2 regions of the Promicromonospora sp. NPDC110617 genome follow, and region 1 is predicted to be linked to the other one. Evidence: predicted binding sites of a transcription regulator. Region 1 holds the regulator's gene; the other holds the start of a gene.
What was found. Region 1 encodes HrcA, which represses chaperone genes, less so after heat shock. Its sites were predicted from a motif close to TTNGCACTCGNNNNNNNCGAGTGCNAA; they were not measured.

Region 1 (14,435 bases):
GCCGAGATCGTCTTCGACTTCTTCGACCAGCTCAAGTCCAAGACCCGCGGCTACGCGTCGCTGGACTACGACACGTCGGGCGACCAGGTGGCCGACCTCGTGAAGGTCGACATCCTGCTGCAGGGCGAGCAGGTCGACGCGTTCAGCGCCATCGTGCACCGGGACAAGGCGTACTCCTACGGCGTCATGATGACGGCGAAGCTCAAGGAGCTCATCCCGCGCCAGCAGTTCGAGGTGCCGATCCAGGCGGCCATCGGCGCGCGCGTGATCGCCCGCGAGACCATCCGCGCCATGCGCAAGGACGTGCTCGCCAAGTGCTACGGCGGTGACATCAGCCGTAAGCGCAAGCTGCTGGAGAAGCAGAAGGAGGGCAAGAAGCGCATGAAGAACATCGGCTCCGTCGAGGTGCCGAAGGACGCGTTCATCGCCGCGCTCTCCTCGGACGCGGACGGCCCCAAGGACAAGAAGAAGTAGGTGCCCGCACTTCCTCCCGGCATCCCCGTGCCCGACGACGGCGGGCTGCCCGCCTGGGTGCGCCCGTCGCCGGTCGAGCCCACGCCGGACCTGGACGCGCGCCCGTTCGGCGTGTACGTGCACGTGCCGTTCTGCACGGTGCGCTGCGGGTACTGCGACTTCAACACCTACACGGCGGCCGAGCTGGGCGGCGGCGCCAACCAGGCGGCCTACGCGACCACCGCGCTGCGTGAGGTCTCGCTCGCGCGGCAGGTCCTGTCCGACGCCGGGCGGTCGCCCGCCGCGGTCTCGACCGTCTTCTTCGGCGGCGGTACCCCGACGATGCTGCCCGCCGAGGACCTGGCCCGCGTGCTGACCGGCGTCCGGGAGGCGTGGGGCCTGGCAGCAGGGGCCGAGGTCACCACCGAGGCCAACCCGGACTCCGTCACGCCCGAGTCGCTGCGCGTGCTGGCCGACGCCGGGTTCACACGGGTCTCGTTCGGCATGCAGTCGGCGGTGCCGCACGTGCTGGCGACCCTGGAGCGCACCCACGACCCGCTGCGCATCCCCGACGTCGTGCGCTGGGCCCGGGACGCCGGCCTGGACGTGTCGCTGGACCTCATCTACGGCACGCCGGGCGAGTCCCTGGACGACTGGCGCACGAGCGTCGAGGCGGCGCTGGCCACCGGCGTCGACCACGTGTCCGCCTACGCGCTCGTGGTCGAGCCCGGCACCAAGATGGCGGCGCAGGTGCGCCGCGGTGAGGTCACGCTGCCCGACGAGGACGACCAGGCCGCCAAGTACGAGCTGGCCGACGACCTGCTCACCGCGGCGGGACTGCGCTGGTACGAGGTGTCCAACTGGTCGCGCCCGGGGCACGAGTGCCGGCACAACGTGGGCTACTGGCGGGGCGACGACTGGTGGGGCGTGGGCCCGGGCGCGCACAGCTACGTGTCGGCACCGACGGCGGACGGGACGCCGGCCCCGGCGGTCGAGAGGGTCGACGCCGACGACACGCCCGCCGGCGACACGCCCGCCGACGAGACGCCGGCCGGCGTCCGCTGGTGGAACGTGAAGCACCCCCGCGCCTATGCGACGCGGCTGGAGGCCGGGCACAGCCCGGGCGCCGGGCGCGAGCTGCTCACCCGCGAGGAGGCGCACCTGGAGCGTGTCATGCTCGGCGTGCGGCTGCGCGAAGGGCTCGACCTCGGTGTGCTCTCGGCGCAGGGCCGAACCGCGGTGGCCGGCCTCGTGGCCCGCGGGCTGCTCGACGGCCACGCCGCGCTCGGGGTCGGCGCGCCCGGCACCGGCGCGCCCGGCACCTCCGGCGCGGGTACCGCGCGCGCCGTCCTGACGCGCCGCGGGCGCCTGCTGGCCGACGCCGTCGTGCGAGACCTGACCGCCTGACCCCGCGCCCCTTTTCTTCACGCAAAAGGTCCTTTTCGTTTGTTTGCACGGTGGGCGAAACCGTCGATATCTTGTGCTGTTCATACCGTTACGAGGCGGCTCGGTCCCGCCTGACAAGGGGCACGCGCATGAGCAACACCTACGGTGGCTGGAACCCGCAGGATCCCTCCTCCGGACAGCACCCGGACCCCCGGTCGCAGGGCGGCCAGGCCCCGCAGCAGCCCGACCCGTACGGCCCGCGCGATCCGTACGGCCGCCCCGCCAACCCGTACGGCCGGCCGGACTACCAGCCCCCGCAGTACCCGCACGGCGGGTTCCAGCAGCAGTACCAGGCGCCGCAGCAGCAGGTCCCGGCCTACGCGCCGGTCCAGGAGCCGGAGCCGAGCCCCGACGACGTGCCCCCGACGATCGGTGGCGCGTGGCGCTGGGCCTGGGGCGCGTTCGGTGCGAGCTGGGGCATCTGGGTGCTGATGAGCCTCGCGCTCGGCGTCGCGCAGATCGCGGTCGTCCTTCTGTTCAGCCCGTCCACCATGGACGCCCTGTCGAGCTCCACCGATCCGGTGGCGCTCGACGCCGCGCTGACCGCGGGGCAGTCGTTCGAGGCCAAGGCGCTGGGCGCGGCGGGCACCGCGATCAGCTTCCTGCTGCAGGCCCTCCTGTACGCGGGCGCCCTCGCCGCGACCCGGACCCGCAGGGTCCGGTTCCGGGACTTCTTCCTGCTGCGCGGGTTCGGCGGCCTGGTCGCGTACGCGCTGCTCGCGGGGGTGATCGGGTTCGTCAGCACCGTCGTCCCGGTGGTCGGCGGCTCGATCCAGCTCGTCTGCACGCTGCTGCTGCTCCCGGTGCCCTTCCTGCTGCTCAGGGGCGTCGGCTTCGGCCGGGCGCTCGGCAGCGGCGTCGGGCTGGTGCTGTCCCACCTCGGCGCCGCGCTCGCGTTCTTCGGGATCTTCGCCGGCCTGGCCGTCGCGTCGGTCTTCACGTGCGGGATCGGCCTGGTGGTGGTCGCTCCGGCGATGCTGCTGGTGGGGGCCTGTCTCGTCCAGCGGTGGACCGGGGAGCCGGTCCGGTCCTGACCTGCGGGTAACAACTCCGCGGTTGCACATGCGAATTTGCGGAGAAAAGGTGAAGGTGGCTTCGGATCACTGAACAGTGAAAAGGGGACACACATGACCGAGAACACTCCGCAGAACCCGTACGAGCCGGGAGCCGGCGGTCCGACGCCGCCGCAGAACCCGGCCGGCGGGCCGACGCAGCCGGGCGGGCCCGCGCAGCCGCCGCCGTACGGCGCCGGTCAGCAGTCGCCCTACGGTGCCGGCCAGCAGCCGCCCTACGGCGGCGGCACCGAGCCTCCGGCCTACGGCGCGGCGGGGCAGCCGCCGGCCTACGGGGGCCCCAGCGCGCCCTACGGCACGCAGTCGGCCGCGCCGTTCGCCGTCGGCGAGGCGCTGAGCTTCGGGTGGAGCCGCTTCACGGGGAACTGGCTCTTCTGGGTGCTCTTCATCCTGCTCTCGTTCGCCGTGGGTGCCATCTTCAACGCCGGCAACTTCGGCGACTACCAGGAGATCAGCGAGGCAGCGAGCCGCGGCGACATCAGCACGGGCACCGCAGTCGGCGTGTCCTTCGGCAGCTCGCTGCTCGGGCTGGTCGGTGGAATCGTCAACTCGATCCTCGGCGCCCTCGGGATCAACGCGGCCCTGCGTGAGGTGTCCGGCGAGAAGGCGACCTGGGGCACGCTCTTCAAGGTCAACAGCTACCCGATGATCATCCTGACGGCGCTCCTGCTGCTGGTCGCCGGCTTCGTGGGTGCACTGCTGTGCGGCCTGGGCCTCATCGCCCTGGCGATCTTCGCGCCGTTCACCTACCACAACGTGGTCGACCGCAATCTGAACGCGTGGGACGCGCTGACGGGCTCGTTCCGCCTGGTGGGGCAGAACTTCGGCACGGTGTTCCTGCTGGAGCTCGCGCTCCTGGGCATCAACATCGTGGGCGCGCTGGTGTGCGGGCTCGGCCTGTTCGTCACCATCCCGCTGTCGCTGCTGGCGCTGGCCTTCGCGTTCCGCCGCCTCACCGGCGGACCGGTCGCCAGCGGCCCGGCGACGGCAAGCCCGGGCACGATGGGTCCCGCCGTCGCCTGACGGCGTTCACCTGGTGTCGGTCGCCCGACGGCGTTCGGGCCCGACGCGCGAACGACCATGCACCTGCTGCCAGCCGGAGTCCGGAGCTGGCAGCAGGTGCATGGTCGTTCCGGCGTACGGCCGATTACTTGATGAAGCGGATGTTCACCGGGTAGCGGTAGGGCGCGCCCTTGCCGTTGGCCACGGCGGCCAGGATGATGAACACGACCGCGGCGATGAACACGAGGTACACGATCCCGCCGATCCCGAAGGTGATCGCGGTGATGATCGCGGCGGCGATCTGCGCGATGACCAGGGTGATCTGGAAGTTCAGGGCCTCCTTCGACTCCTGCTCCACGAACCGGCTGCGGTCCTTGAAGACCAGCCAGATCACCAGCGGCGGGATGAAGGAGAAGATGATGCCGCCGACCTGCGCGAAGACCGTCCACATGCGCTCGTCCGACGGGGTGAGCGGCTGGGGCTGGTACGGCACGCCGGGGCCGTAGCCGGGGCTGTAGGCCGGACCCGCCGGCGGCGGACCCTGGTACGGCGACTGCGGCTGGGGCGTCCCGTAGGCCGGGGCGTCCTGCGGCTGCTGAGGTGCGGGGCCGGGCTGCTGCGGCGCCGGGCCGGGCTGCTGAGGAGCCTGCGGCTCCTGCGGGTTTTCGGACATATGACCAACCGTAGAGGCTGTGCCTTACGAGATGGTCACGAAATCGATAAGTTCTTCGACGCGTCCCAGGAGGGCCGGGTCGAGGTCCCGGAAGTCGCGCACGGTGCCCAGGATCCGCTGCCAGCCGCGGGCGACGTCCGCCTGCGTCTCCGCAGGCCAGCCCAGGGACCGCAGGATGCCCAGCTTCCACTCGGTGCCGCGGTCGATGACGGGCCAGCGTTCCAGCCCGAGGCGCTCGGCGCGCACGGCCTGCCACACGTCCACGTAGGGGTGGCCCAGCACGAGCACGGTGCCCGTGGGGACCGTGCGCAGCGCCTCGTCGGTGAGCCGCTGCTCCTTCGACCCAGGCACCAGGTGGTCGACGAGCACGCCGACCCGGCGCTCGGCGTCGGGCCCGAACTCGGCAAGGCGCTCGGCGAGATGGTCGACGCCGTCGAGCATCTCGACCACCACGCCCTCGACGCGCAGGTCGTCGCCCCAGACCTTCTCCACGAGCTCGGCGTCGTGCTTGCCCTCCACCCAGATGCGGCTGCCCCGGGCGACGCGCGCCCGGGCGCCGTGCACCGCGACGGAGCCGGAGGCCGTGCGGGTGGGCTGCGCGGGGGCGCGGTTCACGACGGGCGCGGTGAGCACGACGGGCTTGCCCTCGACCCAGAACCCCGGGCCGAGCGGGAAGGTGCGGGTGCGGCCCCGGCGGTCCTCCAGGACCACCACGTGCATGCCGCCCGACTTCTCGACGCGCACCACGGCGCCGACCCAGCCGGTCTCGACCTCCTCGACCACGAGCCCCTGCTCGGCCGGCGTGGGCTGCGACGTGGGCCGCCGCCCTCGCTGCGCGCCAGGAAACTGGGGGGAGAGCACATCGGACCCGTACCGTTCGTCGACCACGTCGCGAGCCTAGGTCGCCCCTCCCGTCGAGTGCTGGATATCCGTGCTCCCGGAGTGTCACCGGGCGCAGACAGCCCGTGCTCGACGGCGTCGGGGTGGGATCAGCGGGTGGCGCGCAGCGCCGCCTCGGTGCGCGAGGCGACACCGAGCTTCCGGAGGATCGCCGAGACGTGCACCGACGCGGTCTTGGCCGAGATGAACAGCCGCTCGGCGATCTGCCCGTTCGTCAGGCCCTCGGCCACCAGGGCCAGCACCTGCCGCTCGCGCGCGGTGAGCGCGTCCGTCCCCGCGCCCGACGGCGGAGCGCCGGCCGCCCCGTCCACCAGTCCCGCGCGGTCGATCAGCGCCTGCGCCTGCCGGACGACCAGGCCCGCGCCGATCTTCTCCGCCTCCACGACCGCCGCGCCGAGCGCCGCCCGGGCCCCGGCCCGGTCGGCGGCGTCGAGCAGCCGCGCACCCTCGCGGTACAGCGCGTACGGGCGCAGGTGCACGGGTCCGGGACCGGGCAGGTCGGCGACCGTCGTCCAGGGGCCGGTCCCGAGCTCCGCCTCGAACAGCGCCGACCACAGGGGGTACGTCGGCCAGTGCGCGCACTCGGCAAGGGCCGCCCGGTAGGGGGCGTCGTCGACGTCCTGCCCGGCGGCGCGCAGCCGGGCGATCGCCTGCGCCGCGGCGGCGAGCTGCTGCAGGTCGTAGGCCGGGCTGACCACGTGGTCCGGGCCGACCACCACCGACATGCGCTCCAGGGCCTCGGCCGGCTCGTCGCGCAGCAGCGCGAGCTCCGCTTGGGTCACGTTGGTGCGCGACCTGATCTGCTCCTCCAGGCGGCCGAACCGTTCCCAGCTCGGGGTCCTGCGGCGCGCCTCGGCCTGCGCCTGCTCCACCTGGCCCCGCCACATCATGAGCCAGATCCGGCGCTCGCTGAGATAGGCGGCGTAGACGCTGTCGTGGATCAGGGGGACGGTCCGCTCGTACCAGACGGCGGCCTCGGCCCAGTCGCCCCGTCCGATCCAGGCGTCGACGAGGTTGCCCTCGACCATGACCCGGGAACCCTCGGACGAGCCGTACCGGCGCGCCGCCGCGACACCTTCCTGGGCGATCTCGGCAGCCCGGGCCCAGTCGCCGGCGAGCAGCAAGACGTCCGACCCGTTGATGTAGTACCGGCTCAGCCCCTGCCAGTGGTGCCCTGCGGCCGCCCGGCCGGCGTCGATCTCCGCCAGCCCGCCGGTGTCGCCGAGCTGGAAGCGGCACACGCCCCGCAGGTTCAGGGCGACCGACACGAGCTCGTCGCTGCCGATCGCGAGCCCGGCCTCGTGCGCCGCCGTCGCGGCCGCGATCGCCTCGCGGGGCCGGCCGTTGAGCATGGCGTGGCGGGCCCGCAGGACCAGCAGCTGGCCACGCACGGCGTCGTCCCGCCCTGGCTCCACGAGCGCGAGGGCACGGTCGATGAGCGCCGGCCCCTCGTCCGAGCCGGCATGCCCCGCGATCAGGGCGGTGTCGCAGAGCACCCGGGCGAGGCCGGCCGGGTCGTCCTCGGGCCACTCGGCGACCGCCTGGTGGGCCACGTCCAGGGCGCGGGCGGTCCGGGTCGAGCCGCGCAGCGCCTCGGCGACCGAGCGCAGCAGCTCGTGGTGCGACAGCCCGGCGACCTGCTCCGGGTCGGGCACCTGGTCCCAGAGCTCCAGGGCCCGTTCGCCCAGCGCCACCGCGGTGGACGACGCCGCGCCGTCCGCAGCCGTCCGGTGCCCCTCGACGGCCGCCGCGAGCGCCTTGTCGAGCATGCCGGCGCGCCACCAGTGGTCGGCGATGCGGGACAGCTTCGCGACGGAGTGGGCGCGCCGGGTGAGGGCCAGCTCCAGGGCGCGTGCGTAGGCGGCGTGCAGGCGGTGCCGTTCGCCGGGCAGCAGCTCGGCGTACACGGCCTCCTGGACCAGGGCGTGCCGGAAGGCGTACCCCACCTCGGTGACCACCAGCACCTGGGCCTCCACCGCCTCCCGGACGGTCTCCTCCGCCTCGGCGCCGGTCTGCGGGGCGCGCCGTCCTGGACCCGTCGCGGGGTCCGCCAGGACGTCGTCGAGCACGTCGTACCAGACGCGCGGGCCGGCGGCGGCGACGACGCGGCACAGCGACCGGGCCTCCTGGCTCAGGTTCCAGTAGCGCAGCAGCAGGATGTCGCGCAGGGAGTCGGGCAGGTCGGTGCCGAGAAAACCGACCAGCTCCTCGATGTAGAAGGGCACGCCCTCGCTGCGGTCCGCCAGGTCGGCCAGCTGCTCTGCGTCGAGGCCGACGTCGAGCAGGTCCTGCGCCATCTCGTGGACCTCGGTCTCGCCCAGGCGCCTCAGCTCGAGGCGGGTGGTGAGCCGGGCGCGGTCGAGCTCGGCGAGGACGACACGCAGGGGGTGCGCGCGGCCGACGTCGTCGCTGCGGTAGGTGAGCAGCAGGAGGAGGCCCGGCGGCGCGGTGCGGGCGAGGCGGAGGGCGACGGCGCGCGTGACGTCGTCGGACCAGTGCAGGTCCTCGATCACCACCACGACGGGGCGTTCGCCGGCGAGCCCGGCGAGCAGGTCGGTGAGCACCTCGGGGACGCGGTCGGCCCCGGCGTCGGGCGTCGGCGCGACGAGCTGGGGAGCGAGGGCGGACAGGGCGCCCGCCGAGGGGCCGGCCGCGGCGACGACGGCTTCGGGGCCCAGGGTCCGGACGACACCGTTCAGGAGCCCGACCAGAGCCGCGTACGGGAGCGGCCCGGAGCCCTCGTCGGCGCACTGGCCGACGATCACGTGGGCGCCGTCGGCCCGGGAGGTGAGCTCGTCGAGCAGGCGGGTCTTGCCGATCCCGGCCTCGCCGGCGATCACCATGGTGCGGCTGCCGCCCGAGCGGACGTCTGCGAGAGCGGCCTCGAGCGCGCCGAGCTCGGGGGCTCGGCCCACCAGGCGGGCACGGGGGACCGGCATGGGCTCATCGTCCCATGCCGGTCCGTGGTCGTTCTGTTTCTTTTCGTCGGCCTGCCCGCCGCTTCCGCGGGCCTGCCCGCTGCCCGGCACGGTCGCCCTCCCTGCGGGATCAGGCGACGCGCGGCCGGACGGCGTCGGCCGCCTCGGCCCGGGCACCGCGCTCGGCGGTGCGCGGCGCGGCGGCCTGACGGCGGGCCGCGTCCTTCTGCTCCCGGGCCACGCGGACCCGCTCGTTGCGCTGGTCGAGCTCCTGCTCGTTGCGGCGGTACTCGGCGTAGTCCGAAAAACCGAACATGGTGGTTCCTCCCGGTGTCACCGCCGGCCCCTCGCCGGCAGTGATTCCAGGTTCGTCTGTGAGGTACGTCGCGCGGATCGGGCGGCCGCCGCATCTTTCCCCGTCGGTTCGCGGGGCGGGGTGGGCGCGCCTAAGGCATCGCCCTATGCTCGGTGCTCAGCCCTCGGCGAACGGTAGGACATGCAGGTCAGCCGCGTGTTCGCCGGGGCGGGACGGCTCGGCCGGACCGGGTGCGCGCGGCGTGCGGCGGGTCGGCGACCCGGCGGGTGGCGCGTGCCGCGTAGGATTGGCACTCGGTCGGTGAGAGTGCTGGAAGGCAGTGTCGGTGAGCGGGCCGGAACCCGGGTGCACGTCCCGGACGTTCTACCTGGGGACGGAGGTGAGCGCGGTGAGCGAGGAACGCAGACTCGATGTCCTGCGGGCCATCGTGGAGGACTATGTCCGCACACGGGAGCCCGTCGGTTCGCGCATCCTCACGGAGCGCCACCAGCTCGGCGTCTCCCCGGCCACGGTCCGCAACGACATGGCCGCCCTGGAGGAGGCCGGGCTCATCGCCCAGCCGCACACCTCGGCGGGGCGCATCCCCACCGACAAGGGGTATCGCCTCTTCGTGGACCAGCTCGCGGAGGTCCGGCCGCTGACCGTCCCGCAGAAGCGGGCCATCGAGACCTTCCTGTCCGAGGCGGTCGACCTGGACGACGTCGTGGCCCGCGCCGGGCGGCTCATCGCCCAGCTCACCGGCCAGGTCGCCGTGGTCCAGTACCCGTCGCTGCGCCGGTCCGGGCTGCGACACCTGGAGCTCGTGCCGACGGCCGAGGGGCGGCTCCTCGTCGTCGTCATCACGGACACCGGACGGGTGGAGCAGCGCTTCCTCGACGTTCCGGTCGACCTGGACGACGGCACGCTCGGCGAGCTGCGCGCCCGCCTGAACGCGGCGACCGCCGGCCGCCGGCTCGCCGACCTCGGTGACGCGTTCGCCGGGGTCGCCGAGGCGATGCCGGCCGAGCACCGCCCGCTGGCGACGGCCGTGGCCGAGGTGGTCACCGCCGCGCTCGCCGAGGAGAGCGAGGAGCGGATCGTGCTGACCGGCCAGGCCAACCTGGCACGTACCGGCATGCGTTTCGAGCAGGGCCTGCGGCCCGTCCTGGAGGCGCTCGAGGAGCAGGTCGTCCTGCTCGGCCTCCTCACCGACATGACCGACGACGCCAAGGTGGCGGTGAGCATCGGGCACGAGAACCGGCTGGCGGGGCTGGCGGAGACCTCCGTCGTCACGTCCGGCTACGGCTCGTCCGACGGCGACACCGTCGCGATCCTGAGCTCGATCGGCCCCACCCGTATGGACTATCCGGGCACCATCGCCGCGGTCCGCGCCGTCGCGCGCTACCTGTCGCGAGTGCTGCCCGGCTGACCCGAACTTCCACAATCCTCCCCACAAAGAGAGACCTGTGACCGACTACTACGAGATTCTCGGTGTTCCGCGCGACGCCTCGCCCGAGCAGATCAAGAAGGCATACCGCAAGCTGGCCCGCGAGCTGCACCCGGACGTGGCCGGCGACGCGGGCGAGGACCGGTTCAAGGACGTCGCGCGCGCGTACGAGGTGCTGTCCAACCCCGACAAGCGCCAGCAGTACGACATGGGCGTCGACCCGACGTCGCCCGGCGGCGGCGCGAGCGGCGGGTTCGGCGCCGGGTTCGGGTTCCAGGACATCTTCGAGACCTTCTTCGGCGGCGGGCAGCCGACCGGCCCGGTTCCCCGCGCGCGCCGCGGCAACGACGCGCTCGTGCGCCTCGACCTCGACCTCGCGGAGGCCGTGTTCGGCGCCAAGCGCGAGATCCAGGTCGACACCGCGGTGGTCTGCAACACCTGCGGCGGCGACGGCGCGCGGCCGGGTACCCACGCCCGCACCTGCGACGTCTGCCAGGGCCGCGGCTCCGTGCAGCGCGTCGCCCGCTCGTTCCTCGGCCAGGTCATGACCAACCAGCCGTGCTCCGCCTGCGGCGGCTTCGGCACCGTGATCCCCGAGCCCTGCACCGACTGCTCGGGCGAGGGCCGCGTGCGCTCGCGGCGCACCGTCGCGGTCAACGTCCCCGCGGGCGTCGACACCGGCACGCGCATCAAGCTCTCCGCGCAGGGCGAGGTGGGCCCCGGCGGCGGCCCCGCGGGCGACCTGTACGTGGAGATCCGAGAGCGCGCGCACGACACGTTCGTGCGGCGCGGCGACGAGCTGCACTGCACCCTCCAGGTGCCGATGACGGCGGCCGCCCTCGGCACCGTGCTCGAGCTCGACACGCTGGACGGCCTCCAGGAGATCGACCTGCGCCCGGGCACGCAGCCCGGTCAGGTCATGACGCTCAAGGGCCTCGGCGTGGGGCACCTGCACTCCAACGGGCGCGGTGACCTCAACGTGCACATCGAGGTCCAGGTCCCCACGAGCCTCGACGAGGAGCAGACCGCGCTGATGCAGCAGCTCGCGGCGCTGCGCGGCGAGGAGCGGCCCGAGCCGCGGCTCGCGACGGTCCAGGGCGGCGTCTTCTCGCGCCTGCGCGACAAGCTCAGCGGGCGCTGACCGCGCACCGATGAGCGCGCCAGTCTTTCTCGCCGAGGCGTCCGCCGCCCACCCGCTGTCCGAGTACGGCGCGGGTGCGCTGTACGTGCTCGACGGCGCCGAGGGCCGGCACGCCGGCGTGGTCCAGCGGCGCGGGCCGGGGGAGCACATCGACGTGGTCGACGGCGCGGGCGTTCGCCTGCGGACCGTCGTCGAGGCCGTGCACGGCGCCGAGGTGCACCTGCGCGTCGAGCAGACCGTCGTCGAGCCCGTGCCCGACGTCGTCGTGACGCTCGTCCAGGCCCTCGCCAAGGGCGACCGCGACGAGATGGCGATCGAGGCCGCCACGGAGACCGGGGTGGACGCGATCATCCCGTGGCAGGCCGAGCGGTCCGTCGTGGTGTGGCGCGGGGACCGCGCCGCGAAGTCGCGGGCCCGCTGGGTCAGTACCGTGCGGGCGGCCACGAAGCAGGCCCGCCGGGCGCGGATCCCCGACGTCGACGTGTCCCTGAGCACCAAGCAGCTCGCGGTCCGCACCCGCGACGTGGTCGCCGCCGGCGGCGCCGTGGTGGTGCTGCACGAGGAGGCGACGACGGGCCTGTCGGCGGTCCCGCTGCCCGACGCCGGCGCCCTGCTCCTCGTCGTCGGACCCGAGGGCGGGATCTCGGAGGCCGAGGTCGCCCTGCTCACGGAGGCGGGTGCGGTCACGGCCCGCCTGGGTCCGCACGTGCTCCGCACGTCGACGGCCGGCCCGATCGCGATAGCCCTCCTCAGCGACCGCCTGGGCCGCTGGTAACCCCCGCCCCGCGTAACCGTTGAGTGCTGGGTATTTGTTGCTCTGAAGGCTTCAGAGCAACAAATACCCAGCACTCAACGAGGTGGTGGGGTCAGTTGGTGACGTCGAACTCCACGCGGCGGTTCTTCTCCAGGTCCGCGAACGTGCGCGGGACGACCAGCGGGTCGGACTCGCCGAAGCCCTTCCACGTCAGCCGGTCGCGGTCCACGCCCAGCTCCACGAGCTCGTCGACCACGGCCTCCGCCCGACGCTCGCTCAGCCGCTGGTTGTGCGCCTCGGTACCCACCGAGTCGGTGTGCCCCTCGACGCGGACCTCGACCTCCAGGTGCTCCGCGAGCACCTCGGCGGCCTCCTTCACGACCTTGCGGCCGTCCTTGGTCAGCCGCGCGCTGTCCGTGACGAACGTGATGTTCGGGATCTCGACGAGGTCCTCCTGCGCCTTCTCCCGCTCCTCGCGGGTCGGCTCGCGCTCGGGCTCGTCGTCCCCGGCCTGGTCGTCCTTGGCCGTCCCGCTGCCCGACGGCGTCGTGGTCGGCTCAGGCGACGCCGTCGCCTCGTCCTCCACCTCCGTGGCGGGGTCCTCCGTCGCGGACTCGGACTCGGACTCGGCCTCCGCAGCGGCGGCCTCCGCCGCACCGTCCTCGGCGGAGACCAGCCCGTCCGGGCCGTAGGCCGCGGCGGCCCGGACGCCCTCGACCCCGCCGACGACGTCGGCGGCCGCCAGCGCCTCGGCGTCGGTCGGCGCGGTCACGTCGGCGTCGCGCCCCACGAACGTGACGTCCACCCCGTCGAGCCCCGCCGCGGAGAGGGCCCCCTGCGCGCTCTCCGTCAGCGTGGACTCGATGTGCTCGCGGAAGCCCGTGTTCTGGACGCCCGACAGGGCGCCCATCCCGAGGACCACGATGACCACCGGGGGCAGGACGACCTTCAGGTTCATGCCTTCACCTCGGACTGCGTGGGCTCGGCGTCACCGTCGGTGGCGGCGGCCTTGGCCTCGTCCTCGGCGATCGCTGCGGCCTTGGCCTCGGCACCCTCGATCTCGTCGACGTCGGTGTAGTCGACGTTCTCCTTGAACCGGGCCCGGCGGTCCTGGCCGCCGATCAGGTAGTCCTGGAACTCCTGCAGGCCGTCCTCGTCGCCGTCGGCCAGGTACTGGGCCTGGTCGGCCCAGCTCGTGGCGGCCGGGGCGAACGTGATGCCGCCCGTGGCGAGCGCCTCGCGCAGCTCGTCCTCGGTCGCGCCCGCGATCTTCGCGTACGTCGCGTAGCCCGCGGCCTTGAGGGTGGACTCGATCTTGGGCCCGATGCCCTCGATGCGCTGCAGGTCCTGCGGCTCGGGCTCGGGCTCGGGCTCGACGGCGGCGGCCGGCTCGGTCTCGGCGGCGACCGCGGGCTCGGCCTCCGGCTCCGGGGCCGCGGCGGCCTCCGCCTCGTCCTCGGCGATCGCTGCGGCCTTGGCCTCGGCACCCTCGATCTCGTCGACGTCGGCGTAGTCGACGTTCTCCTTGAACTTCGAGGCGCGGTCCTGCCCGCCGATCAGGTAGTCCTGGTACTCGCGCAGGCCGTCCTCGTCGCCGTCCACCAGGTACTGCGCCTGGTCGGCCCAGCTCGTGGCGGCCGGGGCGAAGGTGATGCCGCTCGCGGTCAGCGCCTCGCGCAGCTCGTCCTCGCTCGCGCCCGCGACCTTGGCGTACGTGGTGTAGCCGGCGGCCTTGAGGGCGGTCTCGATCTTGGGCCCGATGCCCTCGATGCGCTGGAGGTCCTGCGGCTCGGGCTCGGGCTCGGGCTCGGACTCGGGCTCGGGCGTGGCCTCCGCTGCTGCCGCGGCGGCCTCGTCCGCGGCGAGCGCGGCGGCCTTGGCCTCGGCGCCCTCGACCTCGTCGACGTCCGTGTAGTCCACGTTCTCGTTGAACTTCGCGCGTCGCTCCTGACCGCCCACGAGGTAGTCCTGGTACTCCTCCAGGCCCGCGGCGTCGTTGTCGACGAGGTACTGCGCCTGGTCGGCCCAGCTGCTGGCCGCCGGCGCGAACTTGATGCCCTGGCCGGCGACGGCCTGGCGCAGCTCGTCCTCGGTCGCGCCCGCGATCTTCGCGTACGTGGGGTAGCCGGCGGCCGCCAGCGCGGCGGCGATCTTCGGCCCGACGCCCTCGATCCGCTGCAGGTCGTCCGGGGTCTCGGCAGCGGTGTCGACGGCGGTCTCGGTCGGGGTGTCGGCCTCGGCCAGTGCGGCCGCCTTGGCGGCGGCGTCCGCCTCGGCGGCGGCGCGCGCCACGGCCTCGGCCTCGGCGACGACGTCGGACCCGGCGGCCTCGA
Region 2 (5,126 bases), on a different contig from region 1:
GCTGACCTGCCGCCCCGGCTCCTCGGACTCGCACGCGGGCAAGGGCTGGGAGGAGGTCACCGAGGCCGCCATCCGGGCGCTGGTGGCCCGTGGCGGGCCCCTCGTGGCGATCCTGTGGGGCGCGAAGGCGCGCAACCTCAAGGCGTGGCTGGGCGACGTCCCGGTGGTCGAGAGCGCGCACCCGTCGCCGCTGTCGGCGCGCAGCGGCTTCTTCGGGTCCAAGCCGTTCTCGCGGGCCAACGCGCTCCTGGAGCAGCAGGGCGCCCAGCCGGTCGACTGGCGCCTGCCGTAGCGATCGCGGGCCGCCCTTGGCGCCGGCGGACGGCCGGCGTGCAGACAACGTGAAAAGGACTCAGGTGAACGACAGGACAGTTCCTCCGACCCTCGGGGGGACCGGCGAGACGCTGGTCGCCCATGTCGAGGCCCCCGTCGTCGCGGGCGCGGAGAAGGGGCTCTCCGACCGGGACCGCGAGATCCTCGCGTTCGAGCGCCAGTGGTGGAAGTACGCCGGCGCCAAGGAGGAGGCGGCGCGTGAGCTGTTCGGCCTGACGGCCACGCGTTACTACCAGGTTCTCAATACGCTCATCGACTCCCCGGCGGCCCTGGAGCACGACCCGATGCTGGTCAAGCGGCTGCGCAGGCTCCGGTCGACCCGGCAGAGAGCACGATCTACACGTCGTCTGGCGGATGAGAACCACTGAGAAGGCACCGATCCGTCACAACAACCCGCTACTCTCTCTGCCGTGACGAAGAGTGGCTACCCCTACCCGCCCGACGAGTTCGACGTCGCCGTCCCCGGGGGCGCACCAGTGGGTGTGCACCGTGCACCGCGCAGCGGTTGGAGCTCGGCCTGGCCGTTCCTGCTGGTCGCCGTAGTCTGCGCCGCCGTGGCGTGGGGCGGCATCACCCTGCTCTCCGGCGACGGCGAACCGGCGGAGGCGTCGGGCGACCCGTCGACCTCGGCCTCGGCGCCCGCCTCGCCGTCCGCCTCGGGTGAACCGTCCGGCGAGCCGTCGGGCGAACCCAGCGGTGAGCCGTCCGCGGAGACCGGCGGCGCTGCCGACCCCGCGGCGCTGAAGGCCGGCGCGGACCTGACCGCCAGCGTGGCCGTGTACAACGTCGGCCAGGAGCAGGGGCTCGCCGGCGAGACCGCCGAGTACCTGATGGGCCAGGACGTGGCCGGCGCGGCGCTGCGCGAGGAGCCGCAGACCCCGGACGGTGCGACCTACACGGAGAACACCGTTCTCTACGGCTCCACCCGTGCGGAGACGGCCGCCTACATCGCGGCGCTGCTCGGCATCCCGGAGGCCAACATGGTCGAGTCACAGGCCGTTTCGGACTCGCCCGAGGCCGTGTGGGTCGCCGTCGTGACCCGGCCCTCGACGATGGGCTGACCCTCGGCTAGGTTTACCAGCCCGTACCACCATGTTGATATTCCTTGACAAGTGGCCGTTTGCAGGCCCCTGACCTGGGCGTTCGCCATGCGCTTAATGCCGCATACCGGGCATTGAGGCTTCCCTGGTGTGAGACGGACCACTACGCTCGAACCACCACGGGTCGACCGAGTGGCCCGTGCAGAGGTACAAGGAGAACTACGCATGGCCCAGGGCACCGTCAAGTGGTTCAACGCCGAGAAGGGGTATGGCTTCATCACCCCGACTGCCGGCGGCCAGGACCTTTTTGTTCACTACAGTGCGATCCAGAGTGACGGCTACCGGTCCCTCGACGAGGGTCAGGAAGTCGAGTACGAGGTGGGGCAGGGACAGAAGGGTCCGCAGGCAGAGCAGGTTCGTCCACTCTGATTCGATGGGACGACGGGTGGGAAAGGCCCACCCGTCGCCCGCCGCCCCCCGAGGATGCTGGGACCCAGACCCCGGCGTCCGCACTGGACGGTCGACGACGACCGGTATCGCACCCTGTCGGACGACGATGCCCGACGCCACCGAGCAGCCGCCCCGTACCGCGGCTGCTCGCCCTGGTTCCCGCCCGGCGCCCCCTGCCCGGCGAGCACCCGTGATTCGATGGGGGGCGTGACGCTCCTCGACGCGGTGGTGGTGGGCTCCGGGCCGAACGGCCTGGCGGCCGCGGTGACGCTCGCCCGCGCGGGCCTGGGCGTCCGGGTGCTGGAGGCGCAGCCGACGATCGGCGGCGGCGCGCGCACGCTCCCCGTTCCCGAGCTCGACGACGACCTGCTCTTCGACCTCTGCTCCGCCGTGCACCCCATGGCCTGGGCCTCGCCGTTCTTCCGGGCCTTCGACCTGCCGGCGCACGGCGTCGAGCTCCTCGCGCCCGAGGTCGCCTACGCCCAGCCGCTCGCCGCCGATCGCGCGGGCGTCGCGTGGCGCGACCTGGCCCGGACCGCCGGCGGCCTCGGGCCCGACGGCGACGCCTGGCGTGACCTGCTCGGCCCGCTCGCCGAGAGCTGGCGGCAGGTGACCGCGCTCGCGCTGGGGGACAAGCGGACCGTGCGCGGCATGCTGGAGGGCGTGCGCGACCACGGCGCGCACGCGTCGGAGACCTGGGGCCTGGCCTCCCTGGTCCGGCCGGGCCTGCGGTTCGGTGCGGCGCTCCTCGAGCAGGGCGGCCCGCGCTGGGAGCGGCGGTTCCTCACCGAGGAGGCGAAGGCCCTGCTCACCGGCGTCGCGGCGCACGCCATCACGCCGCTCCCGTCCTACGCTGGGGCGGGTACGGCGCTGCTCCTCGCCGCCCTCGCGCACGCCGACGGCGGCTGGGCCATCCCGGTGGGTGGTTCGCAGGCCATCACCGACGCCCTGGTCCGTGACCTCCGGGCGCACGGCGGCACCGTCGAGACCGGCCGCCCGGTCGACGACTGGACGGATCTTCCGCCCGCCCGAGCCGTGCTCTTCGACACCACGCCGACCACGGTGCTGCGGGTCCTGGGGGACCGGATCCGGGCGCCGCGCCGCGCGGCGCTGCGCAGGTTCCGGTACGGCAACGCTGCCGCCAAGGTCGACTTCGTCCTGTCGGGCCCGGTCCCCTGGGCGGCGTCCGACGTCGGGCGGGCGTCGACCGTGCACGTGGGCGGGACGCGCGCGGAGATGGTGATCGCGGAGGACGCCGTCGCGCACGGGGTGCATCCCGACCACCCGATGGTCCTGCTCAGCGACCCGGGCGTCGCCGATCCCGGCCGGGTGCGCGGCGCCACGCGGCCGCTGTGGAGCTACGCCCACGTGCCCGCCGGCTCGACGCACGACGTCACCGAGGCGGTCACACGGCAGATCGAGCGGTTCGCGCCCGGCTTCCGCGACGTCGTCGTCGGCGCGCGGTGCATCCCCGCCGACCAGATGCAGCGGCACAACCAGAACTACCCGGGCGGCGACATCTCCGCGGGCGCCGCGAGCATGTGGCAGATGATCGCGCGGCCCACCCTCGCCCCCGACCCGTACCAGGTCGCCGAGGGGGTGTACCTCTGCTCGGCGTCGACCCCGCCGGGCCCGGGCGTGCACGGCATGGGCGGGTGGCACGCCGCGCGCCGGGCGCTGGTGCGGGAGTTCGACGTCCGCCACGTACCGGGGCTGGCGCCGGGGTAGGCGCCCCGCGTTCGCCCGCGGTGTACGCGCCTTGCACTCTCAAGGTCCGAGTGCCAATAATGTCTTAGCACTCTCCGTTGGAGAGTGACAGCAGGGTCGAATGGTGAGGCCTCCTGCCGCGGCGAGACATGGTCGTCGAGGCGGTTGCCGTCCGTCGCGGGCACCGGCCGGCCTGGACAAGCCACCAGCGGAGGATTCATCCCCATGGCCAAGATCATCGCTTTCGACGAGGTTGCTCGTCGGAGCATGGAGCGCGGGCTCAACCAGCTCGCCGACACCGTGAAGGTCACGCTCGGCCCGAAGGGCCGCAACGTCGTTCTGGACAAGAAGTGGGGCGCCCCCACGATCACCAACGACGGTGTCTCCATCGCCAAGGAGATCGAGCTCGAGGACCCCTACGAGCGGATCGGCGCGGAGCTCGTCAAGGAGGTCGCCAAGAAGACGGACGACGTCGCGGGTGACGGCACCACCACCGCCACCGTGCTCGCCCAGGCGCTCGTGAAGGAGGGCCTGCGTGTCGTTGCCGCCGGTGCCAACCCGATCGCCGTCAAGCGCGGCATCGAGAAGGCCACCGAGGCCGTCACCGAGCAGCTGCTGAACGCCGCCAAGGAGATCGAGACCAAGGAAGAGATCGCCGCCACGGCCGCGATCTCGGCCGGTGACCCGGCGATCGGCGAGCTCATCGCCGAGGCCCTCGACAAGGTGGGCAAGGAAGGCGTCATCACCGTCGAGGAGTCGAACACCTTCGGCCTCGAGCTCGAGCTCACCGAGGGCATGCGCTTCGACAAGGGCTTCCTGGCCCGCTACTTCGAGACGGACCCCGAGCGCCAGGAGGCCGTGCTCGAGGACCCGTACGTCCTGATCGTCGAGTCGAAGATCTCGAACGTCAAGGACATGCTGCCGCTGCTCGACCAGGTCATGAAGTCGGGCAAGTCGCTCCTCATCATCGCCGAGGACGTCGAGGGCGAGGCCCTGGCGACCCTGGTGCTGAACAAGATCCGTGGCACCTTCAAGTCCGTCGCCGTCAAGGCCCCGGGCTTCGGTGACCGCCGCAAGGCCATGCTGCAGGACATCGCGATCCTGACCGGCGGCCAGGTCATCACCGAGACGGTGGGCCTCAAGCTGGAGAACGCCACGCTCGAGGAGCTGGGCCAGGCCCGCAAGGTCGTCGTCACCAAGGACGAGACCACGATCGTCGAGGGTGCCGGCGACGCCGACCTCATCGCCGGTCGCGTGAACCAGATCCGCAGCGAGATCGACAAGTCCGACTCGGACTACGACCGCGAGAAGCTGCAGGAGCGCCTCGCCAAGCTGGCCGGCGGCGTGGCCGTCATCAAGGCCGGCGCGGCCACCGAGGTGGAGCTCAAGGAGCGCAAGCACCGCATCGAGGACGCCGTCCGCAACGCGAAGGCTGCCGTCGAGGAGGGCATCGTCGCCGGTGGTGGCGTGGCCCTCATCCAGGCCGGTGCCGTCGCGTTCGCCAAGCTCGAGCTCGAGGGTGACGAGGCGACCGGCGCCTCGATCGTGCGTGCCGCGATCGACGCCCCGCTGAAGCAGATCGCCGTGAACGCCGGC

Region 2: groL (chaperonin GroEL) is a predicted target of HrcA. The motif match lies at 3,582-3,608, and genes of this name have one in related genera.

What each region holds. Positions count from the first base shown of each region.
Region 1 is NZ_JBVKBM010000002.1:1,187,641-1,202,075, reverse strand. Features, by position in the region: gene lepA (translation elongation factor 4) at 1-474, shown strand, start outside; gene hemW (radical SAM family heme chaperone HemW) at 475-1,860, shown strand; gene ACZ7LE_RS16140 (hypothetical protein) at 1,989-2,933, shown strand; gene ACZ7LE_RS16135 (hypothetical protein) at 3,027-3,995, shown strand; gene ACZ7LE_RS16130 (DUF4870 domain-containing protein) at 4,120-4,647, opposite strand; gene ACZ7LE_RS16125 (DUF3097 domain-containing protein) at 4,672-5,535, opposite strand; gene ACZ7LE_RS16120 (ATP-binding protein) at 5,637-8,486, opposite strand; gene ACZ7LE_RS16115 (hypothetical protein) at 8,596-8,781, opposite strand; gene hrcA (heat-inducible transcriptional repressor HrcA) at 9,170-10,189, shown strand; gene dnaJ (molecular chaperone DnaJ) at 10,227-11,348, shown strand; gene ACZ7LE_RS16100 (16S rRNA (uracil(1498)-N(3))-methyltransferase) at 11,359-12,123, shown strand; gene ACZ7LE_RS16095 (OmpA family protein) at 12,215-13,060, opposite strand; gene ACZ7LE_RS16090 (helix-hairpin-helix domain-containing protein) at 13,057-14,435, opposite strand, start outside.
Region 2 is NZ_JBVKBM010000004.1:245,587-250,712, forward strand. Features, by position in the region: gene ACZ7LE_RS22915 (uracil-DNA glycosylase) at 1-292, shown strand, start outside; gene ACZ7LE_RS22920 (DUF3263 domain-containing protein) at 405-701, shown strand; gene ACZ7LE_RS22925 (LytR C-terminal domain-containing protein) at 744-1,394, shown strand; gene ACZ7LE_RS22930 (cold-shock protein) at 1,599-1,802, shown strand; gene ACZ7LE_RS22935 (phytoene desaturase family protein) at 2,022-3,551, shown strand; gene groL (chaperonin GroEL) at 3,756-5,126, shown strand, end outside.